3 regions of the Nonomuraea sp. NPDC049784 genome follow, and region 1 is predicted to be linked to each of the others. Evidence: riboswitches for the same ligand, from Rfam matches in the RefSeq annotation. Region 1 holds a riboswitch; each other region holds the start of a gene.
What was found. A riboswitch is a leader RNA that binds a small molecule or an ion and turns the genes downstream of it on or off. The one in region 1 is predicted to bind S-adenosylmethionine.
Positions count from the first base shown of each region.

Region 2: it holds a riboswitch for S-adenosylmethionine, as region 1 does, so the genes downstream of both, AB0J09_RS00665 (aminotransferase class V-fold PLP-dependent enzyme) here and AB0J09_RS25530 (GNAT family protein) in region 1, are expected to answer to the same signal.
Region 3: it holds a riboswitch for S-adenosylmethionine, as region 1 does, so the genes downstream of both, thrC (threonine synthase) here and AB0J09_RS25530 (GNAT family protein) in region 1, are expected to answer to the same signal.

Region 1 is NZ_JBFAMX010000130.1:7,202-12,798, forward strand. It holds gene AB0J09_RS25510 (AAA family ATPase) at 1-219, opposite strand, end outside; gene AB0J09_RS25515 (ATP-binding cassette domain-containing protein) at 459-1,400, shown strand; gene AB0J09_RS25520 (ABC transporter permease) at 1,381-2,124, shown strand; gene AB0J09_RS25525 (NUDIX domain-containing protein) at 2,137-2,640, shown strand; gene AB0J09_RS25530 (GNAT family protein) at 2,637-3,251, opposite strand; SAM riboswitch class I at 3,258-3,346, opposite strand; gene AB0J09_RS25535 (hypothetical protein) at 3,448-3,735, shown strand; gene AB0J09_RS25540 (PHP domain-containing protein) at 3,752-4,594, opposite strand; gene AB0J09_RS25545 (inositol monophosphatase family protein) at 4,666-5,478, shown strand; gene AB0J09_RS25550 (MauE/DoxX family redox-associated membrane protein) at 5,458-5,597, opposite strand, start outside.
Region 2 is NZ_JBFAMX010000002.1:7,633-13,229, reverse strand. It holds gene AB0J09_RS00670 (DoxX family protein) at 1-417, shown strand, start outside; gene AB0J09_RS00665 (aminotransferase class V-fold PLP-dependent enzyme) at 421-1,632, opposite strand; SAM riboswitch class IV at 1,753-1,868, opposite strand; gene AB0J09_RS00660 (TerC family protein) at 1,981-2,730, shown strand; gene AB0J09_RS00655 (cytochrome P450) at 2,730-3,923, shown strand; gene AB0J09_RS00650 (SAM-dependent methyltransferase) at 3,907-4,869, opposite strand; gene AB0J09_RS00645 (chaplin family protein) at 5,057-5,284, shown strand.
Region 3 is NZ_JBFAMX010000030.1:543-6,139, forward strand. It holds gene AB0J09_RS10340 (MoaD/ThiS family protein) at 125-400, opposite strand; gene thrC (threonine synthase) at 425-1,657, opposite strand; SAM riboswitch class I at 1,671-1,812, opposite strand; gene AB0J09_RS10350 (RNA polymerase sigma factor) at 1,892-2,446, opposite strand; gene AB0J09_RS10355 (trehalose-6-phosphate synthase) at 2,478-3,908, shown strand; gene AB0J09_RS10360 (hypothetical protein) at 3,917-4,489, opposite strand; gene otsB (trehalose-phosphatase) at 4,525-5,295, opposite strand; gene AB0J09_RS10370 (DUF3263 domain-containing protein) at 5,335-5,597, opposite strand, start outside.

The sequences.
Region 1 (5,597 bases):
CGCCAGCAGCGTCCACATGCTCTCCCCCGCGGCCGCCCCAAGCCGCCTGCTCCACTCCCGGTCGCCCACCCCGGAAGGCCGTTCGAGCATGTCGGCCAGCGTCTCCTTGAGGTCGTCCTTGCTGAAGACCGGCAAGCCGAGCGCTCGCCCCAGCGCCCGGGCGACCGTGGTCTTCCCGGCCCCAGGCAACCCGTTCACCAGCACCACCAGTCGGCACACGACCAAGCATCGTGCCAGAAACGGCGGAAAAACTTCCGCGCACCGGGAAACCCGCAGCTCAGCCCGCTGAAATTCGCCGTCAGAGGCAACGGCGAAAGACGGTGTTTCCGCAGGTGGGCGGGCTTTATGAAAGCAACGTTCGCGTTTGCCAAACCGGAATTGGGCTGCACAAACTTGGTTCGATCCTCAATCGCGCCCCCGACCAGGGGTTTCTTTGCCATGCCCGGAGGAGGGCGACCATGATCCATGCCCGGGGACTGACCCGAGTGTTCAAAGTCAAGAAGGAGAGGGTGGAAGCCGTACGCGGCATCGACCTGGACGTGGAGGCGGGTCAGCTCGTCGCCTTTCTCGGCCCGAACGGCGCGGGCAAGTCCACCACGCTGCGCATGCTCACCACCCTCCTGCCGCTCACCTCGGGCACCGCCACGGTGGCGGGCCGTGACGTGGCGAAGGACCCGGCGGGCGTACGCGCCCGCATCGGGTACGTGGGCCAGCGCAACAGCGCCGGAGAGAGCTTCCTCGTCCGCGAGGAACTCGTCACCCAGGGCCGCTGCTACGGCCTCGCCACCAGGCAGGCGGCCACCCGCGCCGACGAACTGCTCGACCTGCTCGACCTCAGGCCGCTGGCCAGGCGGCGGCCCGGCACGCTCTCGGGCGGCCAGCGCCGTCGCCTGGACATCGCGCTCGGCCTCATCCACCGCCCCGGCCTGCTCTTCCTGGACGAGCCCTCAACCGGCCTCGATCCGAAGAGCCGCGCGGAGATCTGGCAGCACATCCTCCGGCTGCGGGAGACGTACGGGACGACGCTGTTCTTGACGACCCACTACCTGGAGGAAGCCGACAACATGGCCGAACGCGTGGTGATCATCGACAACGGCCGGATCATCGCGGACGGCACCGCCGAGCAGCTCAAGAACGACCTGGCCGGCGACCACATCGCGATCACCACCAGCACGGAGGAGGAGGCGGGCAGGGCCGCCGGCGTCGGCGGCGGCACCGCCGAGGGCACGACCGTGCGCCTTCGCGTCCCCAACGCGGCCGCCGCGCTCCCCGACTACCTCAGAACCCTGGACGGCTCCGGCATCAAGGTCACCACCGCCGAGACCGCCCGTCCGACCCTCGACGACGTGTTCCTCGCTCTTACCGGGAGAAGCCTCACCGATGACGACATTCCTGCGTGACACCGCCACCGTTTTCTCCCGCGAGTTCAAGCCGGTCGTGCGCGAGCCCGTCAGCCTGCTCTTCGAGATGGGTCAGCCGCTGCTGTTCCTGTTCCTGTTCGGGTCGCAGCTCGATGGGGCCGTGGGGTCGTCGTGGCAGTGGTTCGTACCGGGCATCCTGGTCATGATGTGCCTGACGGGCCCCATGGCCGCCGGTTACACGCTGCTGGTCGAGCTGATCGGCGGATCCATGGAGCGTCTGCTGGTCACCCCGCTGAACCGTACGGCGATGCTGGTGGGCCGCACCATGAAGGCCATGGTCGTCCTCCTGGCGCAAGCCGTCCTGATCATCCTCCTGGCTCTCCCTCTGGGCTTCGACCTGCACCTGGCCGGCATCCTGGCGGGCCTGGCCCAGCTGGTCGTGTTCGGCGTCGGCCTGGGCGCGTTCTCGTTCGTCCTGGCCATCAAGTCGGCGCCCAGCGGCACGCTGTTCTACATCGTCAGCCAGTCGATCCTCTTCCCGCTGCTGCTCCTCTCTGGGGTGCTGCTCCCCATGGACACGGCCCCGGCCTGGCTACGGGTGCTCGGGTACGTCAACCCCGTCACGTACATCGTCGACGCGCAGAGAGCCCTCTTCGCCGGCAACCTGACGAACCCCCCGATCCTCTACGGGACCGCTGCCGCCTGCGCGATAGCCGTGGTCGGCCTCTATCTGGGCAACCGCGCCATGCGCCAGGGCGTCTGAGACCCTTGATGGGTGACTCATCTGACGGTCCCCTGGATACCCGTGCGCCACCGGCTCGACGTGATCCTCTCCCAGACGCTCCCGCCCTTGGACAAGACCACGTCGGCGTTCGCCTTCGTCTCGGACCAGACCGGCAGAACCCTCATGACCTGCGTGGACAAGGAGGGCCGCGGCTGGGACATCCCCGGCGGCCACCTCGAACCCGGCGAGACGGCGACCGACGCCGCAGCCCGGGAGCTGTATGAAGAAACCGGCCTCCGCCTGCCCTCTTCCGCCCTGTCCCTCTTCGCCTGGCAACGCATCGAACTCCTGGACGCCGCCCCCGCCGACTACCGTTACCCGCCTCTGACGTACATGACGATGTTCAGGGCGCGTCTCCCCCACCCGGGCCCGCCGAGCCACCCACCGGCGGGCTCGGAAAGCACCAGCGCGGCCTGGCTGCTACCGTCGGAGATCAACCGCCTGTGCCCCGACCGCACCTGGCTATCCCTGCTGGACGGAGCGGGCCCGCTCTAGACCCGCTGGGCACCGAGCCGGCCACGCAGCCCCGCCTTGGCACCCGGCCAGTCCGCGGCGACCACGGAGAACATGGCAGAGTCCCGCAGCCTCCCCGCCTCACCCGGCGCCCACGACGGCGACCAGTTGCGCAACACGCCCTCGAATCGCGCGCCGACCCCCTCGATGGCCCGCCGTGACCGCTGGTTGCGCGCATCCGTCTTGAGGTCGACGCGGGCCACCCCCAACGTCTCGAACGCGTACGTGAAGAGCAGGAGCTTCGCCTCGGCGTTGATCCCCGTGCCCTGAGCCGACGCCGCCAGCCACGTCCACCCGATCTCGACGGCCCGCAGACCGTCCCGCTCCGGCCACGTCCTGGGATCCCAGAACGCGGTGCACCCCACCGCCGCCCCGTCCCGTACGCGAACCTGCGCGAAGGGCGTCAGCCCCTCGCGACCGAGCTGAGCCTCCAGGTAAGCCGCCACCTCGGCGGCCCGGGGCACCAACGTGAACGCGTACGACGAACGGTCCTCCTCAACGGCCCGCGCTAGATCCGGCGCATGCGCCATCGTGAGCGGCTCCAGCCGGACAAGTGATCCTTGGAGCACGGGAACATCGAGCCGCAGGCTCATCAGGCCTCCTCATCGCTCCTGGCATTGGCACCTTTCCCGCAGGCAGGTTGCCGGACCGTCACAGGGCCAGGTCCCTCGGATCCTCTGGATGAATCTTGGTGAAGAGGATCCTGCCCGCGCCACCGGGACGGCGTCAACAGGATTCTGGGGATAAGCACATCCGTGCCTTGCTTTCGACGCTCTGAGGGAGGAATCCGTGCAGGAGTACCGTCGGTTGCGTGACCAACACGGGGTGACGTGGGGTGAGGAGCTGATCCCCTACGTGGGTGAGGTGCACACCAGCGCCTACCTCATGACTCCCGAAGGGTGCCGGTTGGAGGCCCGGACGCTGGCCGTACTGGACGACGCGCCGCTCCGGACCACGCTGCTGCTGGACTCCAGCATGGCGGACGGCAAGTTCAGCTCGGCCGCGCAGCGCGCCGCACACCGGGATCTGCATGATCGGGCCCGCGAGGTGTACGAGTCCAGGCTCCGCGCTGGGTGAGCAGTGTTTTCAACGGTCAGCCCGAGCGTGCCCAGAAGTCATGGGGATGACGGCCGGGCCGGAACCCCTGGGCCTCGACCATGGCCGCCGCCGCGGTGAAGCCGTGCGCGATCCCCGTCGGGCTGTGGGCGTCGCTTCCGAAGGAGACCGCGTCTCCGCCCTCGTCACGCCACCAGCGAACGATCTCCGGGTAGAGCTGCCCACGCGTGTTGACCTCCAAGGCCCGGCCGCCGTCGGCGAGCACTCGCAGGGCATGGCGGAATTCTTCCTGGAACGCGTTCGGATCGAACGGCCCGGCCTGCGCCGGCCAGTAGCGGAGCGGGTAGTCGATGTGGGCGAGCACCCCGAACGTATCCGAGCTCTTGATCAGGCGGGGTATCTCGGCCAGGTATTCCCGGATCACCTCGGCGGCCGGTCGCCGACGGTACAGGTTCGGCGGCTCGGCGAACTGCCGACCCACCGGCAGGCAATGCAGCGAACCCAGCACCCGGTCGAACTGCCCGGCGTCGAGCAGCCTCGCGACCTCCTCGCCGTACCAATGCGGTTCGCCCAGTTCTACCCCGCTGATGACGCGAAGACCCGGGAACTGATCGCGGCAGCGCTGCAGGCACTCCAGGTACCCATCAAGCTTGAACTCCGGCGGAGCCAGCGTTCCGTCCGACGTGACGAATGCCGTGAGATGTGGATGATCATCGAGCTCGCCGGCGATGACCATCCAGGCCGTGAAGTCGACGTGCTCGGTGAACGCGACCGCGGGCAGGCCCATGTCCACCGCCCGTGCGCATGTCCGCTCCATCGACCCGTCCGGCGCATCCCACGACCATTCGCTGTGAACATGACCATCCGCGGGCAGCAGCACGACTTCATCCTTTCCGCCAACATCCAAACACGCCTACGCGGCATGACTTCCACCGCCGCTATCCTGCGCACATGTCGATCACGGACGAGGAACTGGCCCTGACGGCGGCGCAAGCAGGAGCCGCCGTCGTGCGCGCCAAGTACGGTGCGGCGCTGACGCGCTTCGAGAAATCCGCGGGGGACTTCGCCACAGATGCGGACGTCGAAGCGGAAAAGGCCATCCTCGACGTCATTAGCACCGCTCGGCCGGACGACGCCGTGACAGGCGAGGAGAGCGGACGCACGGGTGGGGACGGTGCGGAGCGCATGTGGCTGGTCGATCCCCTGTGCGGCACGCTGAACTACGCCGTACGGAACATGCTGGTCGCGGTGAACGTCGCCCTGCGCGTGGGCTCCGACATCACGGTGGCGGCCGCGGCCGACCCCTTCGCCGGCGAGGTGTTCTGGACGGATGGCGCTCACGCGTACGTCCGCCGCGACGGCGTGGACGAGCGGCTCACGCCGTCGTCCGGTTCGCGACTGGTGGACGTCAACCTCGATCCGCCGTTCCCGAACGAACCGAGCTTCCGGGCTGTCACGCTGCTCGCCGACCCGGGATTCGCCGAGCGCTTCCGCCCGCGCGTCGTCTCCACCACCCTGGCGGTGGCGTGGGTCGCCGCCGGTCGCCGGGCCGCGTACGTCACCGACGGCCATCTGCGGGACAGCGTGCACTTCGCCAGCGGGATCGCGCTGTGCCAGGCCGCTGGATGCGTGGTCACCGGCATCCACGGTCAGCCACTGCACACCGGCGCGGGCGGACTCGTCGTGGCGGCCGACCGGGAGACGCACGCCGCGCTGCTTGAACTCATCGGGGGCCGGCTCGCCTCAGGACGTCCGCAGCAGTGAGACGAGATCATCCCATCGGGCCATGAGCAGTCCCAGAGCGGCGCCGAAGACGCCGGCCACGACGCTGAAACCCGGATCGTAGGAACCACTCACCAAGGAGCCCGCGAGCCCGAGCAGGG
Region 2 (5,597 bases), on a different contig from region 1:
GCCGCGATCGTGTTCGTGCACGTCGGCCACGGTGTGCTGGCCATCACCGGCGGCTGGGAGCTGCCCGGCGCGCTCGGGGCGCTGGGCCTGCTGTTCCTGGCGCTCGGTGGTGGGCGGATCGGGCTCGACGGCCTGTTCGGCGCGATGTTCCGCAGGCGTGGGGAACGCCGGGCCGCCGAGGAGGAACTCGCCGCGTACGCTCCGGGCGCGCGCCCTCCGGAGCCGTCGAACGTCACGACCATGACCGGCGGGCCCACGACGCCCATGGCGTCCAAGGAACCGGCGGAGGCGCCACGCGTGCCCAGGCAGCCCAGCGAGCGCCGGGCAGGCATGATCAACGACGACGACATGAGAGACATCGACGCCCTGGTCTCCGACGAGCCGCCGCCGCACCGCAAGCCGCCGAACAGGGAATGAGGCTCAGCGGGCGACGAGATCCCGCAGCGCCCCGATCAGCCGGTCGACGTGCTCCTCCGTGGTGCCGATGCCGATCGAGGCCCGCACCGCGGAGGCGGTGCCGTCCTCGCAACCCCCATCGGTTTCGTTGAGCAGGTGCCGCACGAACGGGTGCGCGCAGAACTTGCCGTCGCGCACCCCGATGCCGTACTCGCTGGAGAGCACCTCGGCCACCTCGCGGGCCGAGTAGCCGTCCACCGTGAACGACACGATGCCGACGCGCGGGTGATCATCGCCCCACAGTGACAGCTCACGCACGCCCTCGATCGAGGCCAGCCCGGAGCGCAGCCGGGCGATCAGCCGCTCCTCCTCCCGCACCACCGCGGTCCAGCCGGTGGCCGTGAGCGCGTCGCAGGCCGCGGCCAGCGCGATGGCGCCCAGCACGTTGGGGGTGCCCGCCTCGTGCCGCGGCTCGGGGTCGTCATGCCACTCGGTCTCGTCCCCGACGGAACGCACCGCGCCACCGCCCTTGAGGTACGGCTCACCTTCCGAGAGCCAGTCCCGCCGCCCGACCAGCACCCCGGCGCCGAACGGCGCGTACAGCTTGTGCCCGGAGAAGGCCACGTAGTCCAGGTCGAGCGCGGTCAGGTTGAGCCGCCGATGCGGTACGAGCTGGGCGGCGTCCACCAGGATGCGGGCCCCGTGCCGGTGCGCGATGTGGGCCAGGGCGGCGATGGGCCAGAGCTCGCCGGTGACGTTCGAGGCGGCGGTGACCACGAGCAGCTTGGGCCCGTCGATCGCGGCCAGCGCCTCGTCGGCGGCGCGGACGGCCTCGCCGGGGAAGGCGGGCGGCGCCAGCCGTACGGACTTCTTCCAGGGGAGGAGCGAGGCGTGGTGCTCGGTGTCGAAGACCACGGTGGTCGTGCCGGCGGGCAGGCAGCCGGCCAGGAGGTTCGTGGCGTCGGTGGTGTTGCGGGTGAAGATCACGGCGTCGTCCGGGCGGGCGCCGACGAACGCCCTGACCGTGTGGCGGGCCTGCTCGTAGCGGGCGGTGGTCAGCTGGGAGGCGTAGCCCGCGCCCCGGTGGACGCTGGAGTAGGCCGGGAGCGCGGCGGTGACGGCGGCGCTGACCGGCTCGAGACAGGGCGCGCTGGCGGCGTAGTCGAGGTTGGCGTAGCCGACGAGCCTTCCGCCCTTGACGGGCACCTCGAGATCGGCCCCGAGCACGGCGGGAATCGGCCTGCTCGTGACGGCGGGAGCCGCCTCAACGGCCTGGGCGGGGACAGAGCTGAAGATCGTCAGCGTGGACACGGCACATCTCCCTCAGGGTCTTCGGACCCCTGGAAGCAGCCACGGAGCCCGCGCTTGCCCGCCACACCTCGTGACGGACCAGGTCTTCACCCGGGGCACCCCGCCGCGGACGCGAGGGTTGCCGGCCAGCAAGCCGGGGCTTAGTGCTGGCACTCATGACCTACGACGGGAACTATAACTGAAACCCCACCTTCAATCGCAAGTCGGTGAACTTCTGCGCCGCGTGGCTCGTTGCTACCGGAAACCCCGCTCACGTGTCATGGAGGTGCGCAGATGTTGGACTGGGTGACCGACCCGCAGATCTGGATCGGCTTCTTCACCCTTGTCGCCCTGGAGATCGTCCTGGGGATCGACAACATCATCTTCATCTCCATCCTGGCCGGGAAACTACCCCCTGAACAGCGCGACAGAGCCCGTGTGCTGGGCCTGGGCGCGGCCCTGGTCAGCCGTCTGCTCCTGCTGCTCGCCCTGTCGTGGGTGGTGCGGCTCACCGAGCCGCTGTTCGCCGTCTTCGGCCACGACATATCGGGACGCGACCTGATCCTGCTGCTCGGAGGCCTGTTCCTGCTGGGCAAGAGCGTCACCGAGATCGGCCACAGCATGGACGCCCCCGCGGGCGGGGACGGCAAGAAGGCGGCCGTCACCTCCTTCACCTCGGTGATCCTGCAGATCATGGTGCTGGACGTCGTGTTCTCGCTCGACTCCGTCATCACCGCCGTCGGCATGGTGGACCAGCTCGGCGTGATGATCGCGGCGGTCGTGGTGGCCGTGCTGGTGATGCTGTTCGCCTCAGGGCCGATCAGCAGGTTCGTGGACCGGCACCCGAGCATCAAGATGCTGGCGCTGTCGTTCCTGGTGCTGATCGGCGTGGTGCTCATCGCTGAGGGCTTCGGCCAGCACATCCCCAAGGGCTACATCTACTTCGCGATGGCGTTCTCGCTCGTCGTCGAGCTGCTGAACATCCGGATGCGCAGCAAGCGCGCCGACAAGAAGCAGGATGGTTCCGCTCCTACTATGAAATAGTGCGCTTTGACCCTTGGGATCCGGATTTCGTGGCCCACCCGTACCGCGTGTACGACGAGCTGAGGCGCGAGTCGCCCGTCAGCTACTTCGAGCCGACGAACCAGTGGCTGATCTCGCGCCACGCCGACGTGAACGCCCTGCTCAGGGACCGCCGCCTCGGCAGGTCCTACCTGCACGTGGCCACCCACGAGGAGTTCGGCAAGCCGCCTGAGCCGGAGTTCCACGAGCCGTTCTGGCGGGTGATCAGGGCGGGCATGCTCGACGTGGAGCCGCCGGTGCACACCAGGCTGCGCCGGCTGGTCTCGAAGGCGTTCACGCCGCGCATGGTCGACTCCCTGCGGCCCCGGGTGCGCGCCATCGCCGAGGGCCTGGTGGACGCGTTCGTGGAGAAGGGCGGCGGCGACCTGATCGCCGAGGTGGCCGAGCCGCTCCCGGTGACGGTGATCGCGGAGATGCTCGGCATACCCGAGCAGGACCGCCACCTGCTGCGCCCCTGGTCGGCGGACATCTGCGGCATGTACGAGCTCAACCCGGCGCTCGACGCCCAGCACGCGGCCGTACGCGCGGCGTCGGACTTCGCCGGCTACCTCAAGACCCTCGCCGCGGAGCGCCGCCGGACCCCGGGTGACGACCTGATCAGCGCGCTGGCGCAGATCGACGAGCTGACCGAGGACGAGCTGGTCGGCACGTGCGTGCTGCTGCTCAACGCCGGCCACGAGGCCACCGTGAACGTGACGGGCAACGGCTGGTGGGCCCTGTTCAGGAACCCCTCCGAGCTGGCACGGCTGCGCGAGGACCGTTCGCTGCTGCCCACGGCCGTCGAGGAGTTGATGCGCTGGGACACGCCGCTGCAGATGTTCGAGCGCTGGGTGCTGGAGGACATCGAGGTGCACGGCGTGGGGATCCCGCGCGGGTCGGAGGTGGCGTTGCTGTTCGGGTCGGCCAACCGCGACCCGGCGGTTTTCGACGAGCCAAACCGGCTCGACGTGGGCCGCGCGGACAATCCGCACATCTCCTTCGGGGCCGGCATCCACTTCTGCCTCGGGGCGCCGCTGGCCCGTATCGAGCTCATGGAGTCGTTCGGCGCCCTGTTGGCCCGGGCGGGCAAGCTGGAGCTGCGGCAGGAGCCGGCCTGGAAGCCCGGTTACATCATGCGAGGGCTGCAAGCCCTGGAGATCAGCGTCGCTGGCTGAGCCAACCGAAGCGGCCAAGGCCCCTCGGATCGATCAGCTCGCCCTCCTCTGAGGCCCTGGCCAGGGCCCGGACGTAGGCCCGCGGATCGGCGTGGGCCAGGTCGATGGGGGGCCGGGTGCCGGTGATCCCCAACGCCCTCAGCACGTCACGCTGTGTGGACAAGGTTGTGGATATCGCGCCGGCCCGGCGCCCTGCCTCCGCACACGCGTCGAGCGCCACGTGAGCCGTGATATCGCAGGTCCCGTCGGGGATGGGGGCAACGACCGAGCCGTCGCGGTAACCGGTCAACGTGCCACAGAGCGGCCGGTTATCCACAGCATGTGCATAATCAACGGCAATCGCCCGGCCGTGGTTGAGGCGTGCCAGGACAGAGGCCCATGCCTCGTCGCGGGGGCGGCCGATCTCCGCGCGCGCGCCCACGCGGGGCAGCGGCCACCACCGGTCGAGCCAGGCGCGGTCGGCGGGCCGCAGCGGGCCGCCGAGGCGCTCCTCGCCCGTATGGACGTTCACCATGATGAGGCGCGGTCCGTCGGCGGTCTGCTCCGCCACGTCGAGCGGCACGTTGTCGAGCCACTCGTTGGCGATGGCCAGGCCGGTGATGCCGGTGGGCACGCTCCGCCGCCAGGCGATGCGCTCGGGCAGGCCCTCGGGCCTGGGGGAGAGGTCGACGGCCATGACGCGGAGCCGGTCGCGCAGCGCGGGCTTGGCGGCGGCGAGCACCTGGGCGACCAGCGTGCCTTCGCCCGCGCCGATGTCGACCAGGTCGAGCACGTCAGGGCCGCAGAGCTCGGCGTCCACCTCCGCCAGCAGCGCCAGCACCGCGTCGGCGAACGCCGCCGAGGCGCTGACCGAAGTGCGGAAGTGGCCCGAGGGGCGTTCGCGGAGGTAGAAGCCCTCCTCGCCGTACAGCGCACGCTCCGTCGCGGCGCGCCAGGTGAGCCACATGCCTGGACTATCTCATGGCTTCCGCCTGACACGCATCGTTATCAAACGACTACTCATTGTCGCCGACTTGCGGTAGCTTTACCCTTTGTCATCGAGTGATCGCGTTCCGCCAACCCTCAATGGGCCGAGCCGATCGCTTCCGAGCAAGCATCCAGCGGCCCAGGTCGCGCAACCGAGAGGAACCCTCGTGCTGAAGAAGCTCATGGTCGTCACAGGAGCCGTCGCCATGCTGTCGCTCGCGGCCCCGGCTCACGCGGACATCACCAGCGGCGACGGCAGCGTGCTGGGCGGCAACCAGGTGCACATCCCGATCAACATCCCGATCAACATCTGCGGCAACGCCGTGGCCGTCATCGGTGTCGCGTTCGCCGGCTGCAAGGGCGGCGCCAACGTCTACGGGCCGAGCCACCACTGACAAAGAGACGACCCGGGCCGGCGCTCGTCCGGCCCGGGCTCTCACCCCGGCTGGCCGGTCGGCGAGCGGCCAGCCGGCGCACCTCCAAGAGGTCTCATGCGCGCGGGCGTCGGTCCTGGATGAGGGACCTGGCGCCCGCTGCCATGCGATGAGGCCCCTCTCCTCATCTCTTCCGACAGGGGGTGCACGTTTTGTATGCCCTTGTCGCTTTTGTCGCTAACTCAACATGCGGCAAAGCGGCGGTCACATCTGCAGTCGTGAAAGGCCGTTACGCTGGTCGGCGGTGCCATCAGCTCGACAGAGGTGTGACGTC
Region 3 (5,597 bases), on a different contig from region 1:
TGGCAACAGAGTCAATCCACAAACCTCGCATTTCTTCGCATCGAAGGTCGTTGAAAGGTTCATTTGGCCTGGAAAAGCAGAAGGCGCCCACTAGGGGCGCCTTCAACACTGTGATCTATGGCACTCAGCCGCCGGCGACTGCCGGGATGATAGAGATCTGAGTGCCCTCAGGTGCTGGAGTGTCGAGCCCGTCGACGAAACGGACATCCTCTTCCCCAACGTAAACGTTGACGAAACGCCGAATCTTGCCCGATTCATCCAGAATTCTCGCGCCGATCCCCGGGTAGTCGGAGTCGAGCTTGGCGAGGACGTCACGAAGAGTCGCGCCCTCGCCACTGACTTCCGCGTTGCCCCCGGTGTACGTGCGCAGAATGGTGGGAATCCGCACAGTAACGCTCATGGTTAAACTCGCCTTTCCTGGTTGTCAGACAGCCGCGCGGAACGCGTCGAGGGAGGGCCGGATCACGGCCGTGGGCTTGGCGTCGTCGCTGATCGCGTCGAGCGTCTTGAGTCCGTCGCCCGTGTTGAGCACCACGGTCTCGGCCTCGGGATCGAGCCGCCCACTCTCGGCCAGCTTCTTCAGCACACCCACGGTAACCCCGCCCGCGGTCTCGGCGAAGACGCCCTCGGTCGAGGCCAGGAGCTTGATCGCGGCCACGATCTCGGCGTCGGTGACGTCCTCGACGGCACCTCCGGTGCGCCGGGCGATGTCCAGCACGTAAGGCCCGTCAGCCGGGTTGCCGATGGCCAGCGACTTGGCGATGGTGTCGGGCTTGACCGGCTGCACGACGTCATGCCCGGCCTTGTACGCGGTGGAGACCGGCGAGCATCCGGCCGCCTGGGCTCCGAAGATCTTGTACGGCGTGTCCTCGACCAGGCCCAGCTGGACCAGCTCCCGGAAGCCCTTGTCAATCTTGGTGAGCTGCGAGCCCGAGGCGATGGGGATGACGATCTGCTCCGGCAGCCGCCACCCGAGCTGCTCGGCGATCTCGTACGCGAGCGTCTTGGAGCCCTCGGCGTAGTAGGGCCGCAGGTTGACGTTGACGAATCCCCACTTGTCGCCCAGCGGGTCGCCGATCAGTTCGGAGCAGAACCTGTTGACCTCGTCGTACGTGCCGTCAATGCCGATCAGCTTGCCGCCGAACACCCGGGCCATGGCGATCTTCGCCGTCTCGAGATTGGCCGGGATGAACACGCACGCCTCGAGCCCGGCCCGCGCCGCCGCGGCGGTGACCGCACCCGCGAGATTGCCGGTGGAGGAGCAGGAAAGCGTGTGGAAGCCGAAGTTACGCGCCGCCTCGACGGCGATCGCCACCACGCGGTCCTTGAATGAATGAGTGGGGTTGCCCGAGTCGTCCTTGACGTACAGGGACTTGAGGCCGAGTGCGCGCCCAAGGTTTCCGGCCTTGACCAGTTTGGTCCATCCCGGGTTCATGTTGGGTTTACTGGCGACGTCGACAGGAACGGGGAGCAACGACCGGTAACGCCAGATGTTGGCGGGACCCGACTCGATGTCCGCCCGGGTCACGGTGCCGAAGGAATAGGCCGCTTCGAGCGGCCCGAAACACTCCAGACACGCGAAGCTGGGACCGAGGGGGTAACGCGTACCGCATTCGCGGCAGGACAGACCGACAGCAGGACCAAAGTCAAGCGACATGAAGCGAGGCCTTCCCTCATCTTCGCCTGCGGCCACCTTGACCGCAGACCGGAATTGGCACCTTGTCCCGGTCGGCCTCGCCAGGTCGCGAGCCTCAAGCCGGGAGGGTTGCCGGGGCTTCGTAGGGCCGGTCCCTCCACCCCTCTGGATGAGCAATATTCAGTTGTTGAAATGGACTCTACCTGCCCAGGGGGCCGAAATGGCCACTCGTCTCAGAACGTGAGACGTGCCGTCTCAACGGTAGTCCTCACCCAGCACTCCCTGCACGTATTTGCGCGCCTGGTGAATGCGCGACTTGGCGGTGCCGAGCGGGATGCCGAGCTGCTCGGCCACCTCGCTGTAGTCGAGCTGGACGATGTCGCGCAGCACCAACGCCTGTGCCAGGTCGGGCTTGTCGGCCTCCAGCGCCTCCATGGCGTCGAGCAGGTCGAGCCGCGAGCCGGCGATCACGCTCACCCGCCGCACGTCGGGCTTCTGCATGGGCAGCTCGTCGGAGCTCTGCTCGGCCGCCCTGCGCTTGAGCGACCTGTACGTGGTGCGCGCGCAGTTGGCCGTCACGATGTGGAGCCAGGTGCTGAATCTCGCCCGGCCCTCGAACCGCCCGATGTTGCGCGCCACGGCCAGCAACGTGTCCTGCGAGGCCTCCTCGGCGTCCTGGTGGTAGGGCAGGATCCGGGCGCAGTGACGCATCACATCGGGCTCGATTCGCGCCAGAAGCTCGCCAAGTGCGCGATGATCTCCTGCAGCGGCGGAGCGGGCGAGTTCCTCGGTTAGCTCATCAAGCGCCATAGCTGGGATCCTATGGGCGAAGGGAGCGTAGATGAACAGCGTCCTGGTGGCCTCCAACAGAGGACCGGTCTCGTTCACCGTGTCCGACGACGGTGAGCTGACCATGAAGCGCGGTGGCGGCGGCCTGGTGTCAGGGCTGTCCGGGGTGGCCAAGAAAGAGGGCGTCCTGTGGGTGTGCGCGGCGCTGTCCGACGGCGACCGCAGTGCCGTTCGCCTGGCGCCCGGCGGCAGGATCGACCACGCCGGCTACGACACCGGCCCGCTGCGCATGCTCGACATCCCGCCCGCCGTCTTCCACCGGGCCTACAACGCCGTGGCCAACTCGACCCTGTGGTTCGTCAACCACCTGCTCTACGACATCCCCAACGCGCCCAACTTCGGCACGAGGTTCGAGCGCGAGTGGGAGTCCTACCGCGACTACAACGGAGCCTTCGCGCTGGCGCTGGCCGAGGAGGCCGGCCACGGCGCCCGCGTGATGGTGCAGGACTACCACCTGACGCTTACCCCGGCGATGCTCCGCGCCGAGCGGCCCGACCTGCGCATCGCCCACTTCAGCCACACCCCGTGGGCGCCGCCCGAATACTTCTCGCTGCTGCCCGACGAAGTGGTCGGAGAGGTCCTGGAGGGCATCCTGGGCGCCGATCACGCCGGGTTCCTCACCGACCGGTGGGCGCAGGCGTTCATGGACTGCTGTGAGGCGCTGCTGGGCGCGGAGGCCGACCGCGCCGGCCGCAGCGTCACCTACGAGGGCAGGACCACCCGCATCGGCGTCCACAGCCTGGGCGTGGACGGCGAGGCGCTGTGGGAGCGGGCCTGCGAGCCCGACGTCGAGTCGCACATGGCCGCGCTCAGGGAGCAGGTGGGCGACCGGCGGCTGATCGTCCGCATCGACCGCACCGAGCTGTCGAAGAACATCGTGCGCGGCCTGGTGGCCTACCGCGAGTTCCTCGACGCGCACCCCGAGTGGCACGGGAAGGTGGTGCATCTGGCCTTCGCGTACCCGAGCCGGCACGACCTGCCCGAATATCGCGAGTACACCGCGTCGGTGCAGCGCTGCGCCCAGGAGATCGAGGACGAGTACGCCACCGAGGACTGGGACCCACTGATCCTCAACGTCAACGACGACTACCCGCGCTCTCTGGCCGCGTACCGGATGGCCGACGTGCTGCTGGTCAACCCCATCCGCGACGGGATGAACCTGGTCGCCAAGGAGGGCCCGGTCCTGTCGCCGCGCTGCGCGCTGGTGCTCTCACGCGAGGCGGGTGCGGCGGCCGAGCTGGGCCCGCACGCCCTCGTGGTGAACCCGTACGACATCAGCGGCACGGCCGCCGCGCTGCACCAGGCGCTCGTCATGCCCGAGGACGAGCGCCGGATGCGCCGCGACAAGCTGCACGCGGCGGCCACCGCCCTGCCGCCGCAGAAGTGGCTCGCGGCCCAGCTCGACGCCCTCGCCGAGATCTAGGGCGGTTCTCAGCTCCAGTCGGCGTTCTCGAGCGTGTCCGCCAGCCCCGGCGTGTTCCACTGGTCGACGACCAGGATCTTGCTCTTCGGCAGGTACCACTCGCGCTGCGTGAAGCGGGCCAGCACCTTCGTGCTGGAGTAGCTGGCGCAGGTGGACTGCCACGCGTTGTAGGCGGCCTTGTGCCCCGCCCCGACCTGGCGCAGGCCCCTCGTGACCTTGGGGCCGATCCTTTCGCCCCACTTCTTGTTGACCGGGCAGGGCTGTACGTCGCTCGCCGTGTAGAACGGGTCCTTGCCGGTGTAGGGGCTGAACCACTCGCGGCCGTGCTTGATGTACTTGGGGCCGAAGACGTAGAAGGCGTCGCACTCGGGCGTGCCCCACCCCTGCGGCTTCGCGCACTTGCCGGTCACGATCTGGACCGCGTCGGTGCCCATGCCGTAGACCCGCCACTTGATGGGGATGTAGAGGGTCAGGCCGTTACGCAGCTTGAGAGCCTGACCGGGCGCGGCGTTCGCGGGCATGGAGACGGCGAGGAGGGTGGCAGCGGCCACGGCCGCGGCGGCGAGGTATCGCTTGGACATGCGCTCGACCCTAGGCAGCGAGACTTGCAAACCAATCACGAACGGCTGAAAGCCGACGCAAGTTCTTGCAGCAGCGCCACGACTCCGTCGGGCCCGTCCACCACGATGTCGGCCTGCTCCGCCAGGGCGGTGACCTCGGCGGAGCCGCTGCACACGGTCACGCCGGGCAGCCCGGAGGCGCGTACGGCCCCGAACGCGGCCAGGTCGCCCAGATCGTCGCCGACGAACATGACGGACCTGGCGGCCCGCTCGGCCAGGAACAGGCTGAGCGCCTGCCCCTTGTCCATGCCGGGCGGCCGCAGCTCCAGCACGAAACGCCCGGGCTCGACCACCAGGCCGTGCTTCTCGGCCAGCTTGGCCAGCGGCTCGCGCAGCCTGGCCAGCGCGCCCTCGGGGTCGGGACTGCGCCTGGTGTGCACGGCCACGGCCCGGCCCTTGTCCTCGACGACCACGCCCTCCAGGCCGAGCGCGTCGAGCAGCAGCGGCAGCTCCGCCTCGGCCCGGAGCACGCCCGGAGGGGGCGGGGGCCCGGAGATCCGGCCGTTCTCCCAGCGCTCGAAGCCGTAGTGCCCGAGCACGACCAGCCCGGGCACGTCGGCCAGGCCGGGCCCGAGCTCCAGAGCGGTGGCCGGCGGCCTGCCGGTCACAATGGCCACCGCCAGGACGTGGGCGCCCAGTTCGGCGAGCACCTCGGGGGCCTTCGGGTGGATCACGGCCTTGGCGGGGTCGGGCACGATCGGCGACAGGGTCCCGTCGAAATCGAGTCCGATCACGGCGCCGGCCGGATCCTTCAAGATCGCTTCCATTCCAGGGATGTTCCTCACGCGGCTGCCGTACCCAGCCGGTCAGGGACGCATGCCGAGCCTTCTGGCCGCACGGTCACGCTGGCGGGTGGATCGTAACCTGCGCAGCCTCTTGACCAGCATGGGATCGTGCTCGAGTGCCTCCGGCCTGTCGATCAACTCACCGAGCAACTGGTAATAGCGCGTGGCGGAGAACCCGAAGCTCTCCTTGATGGCGTGCTCCTTCGCACCCGCGTAGCGCCACCACTGGCGCTCGAAGGCGAGGAGTTCGATATCGCGTTCTGAGAGTGGTTGGCCGGACGGTT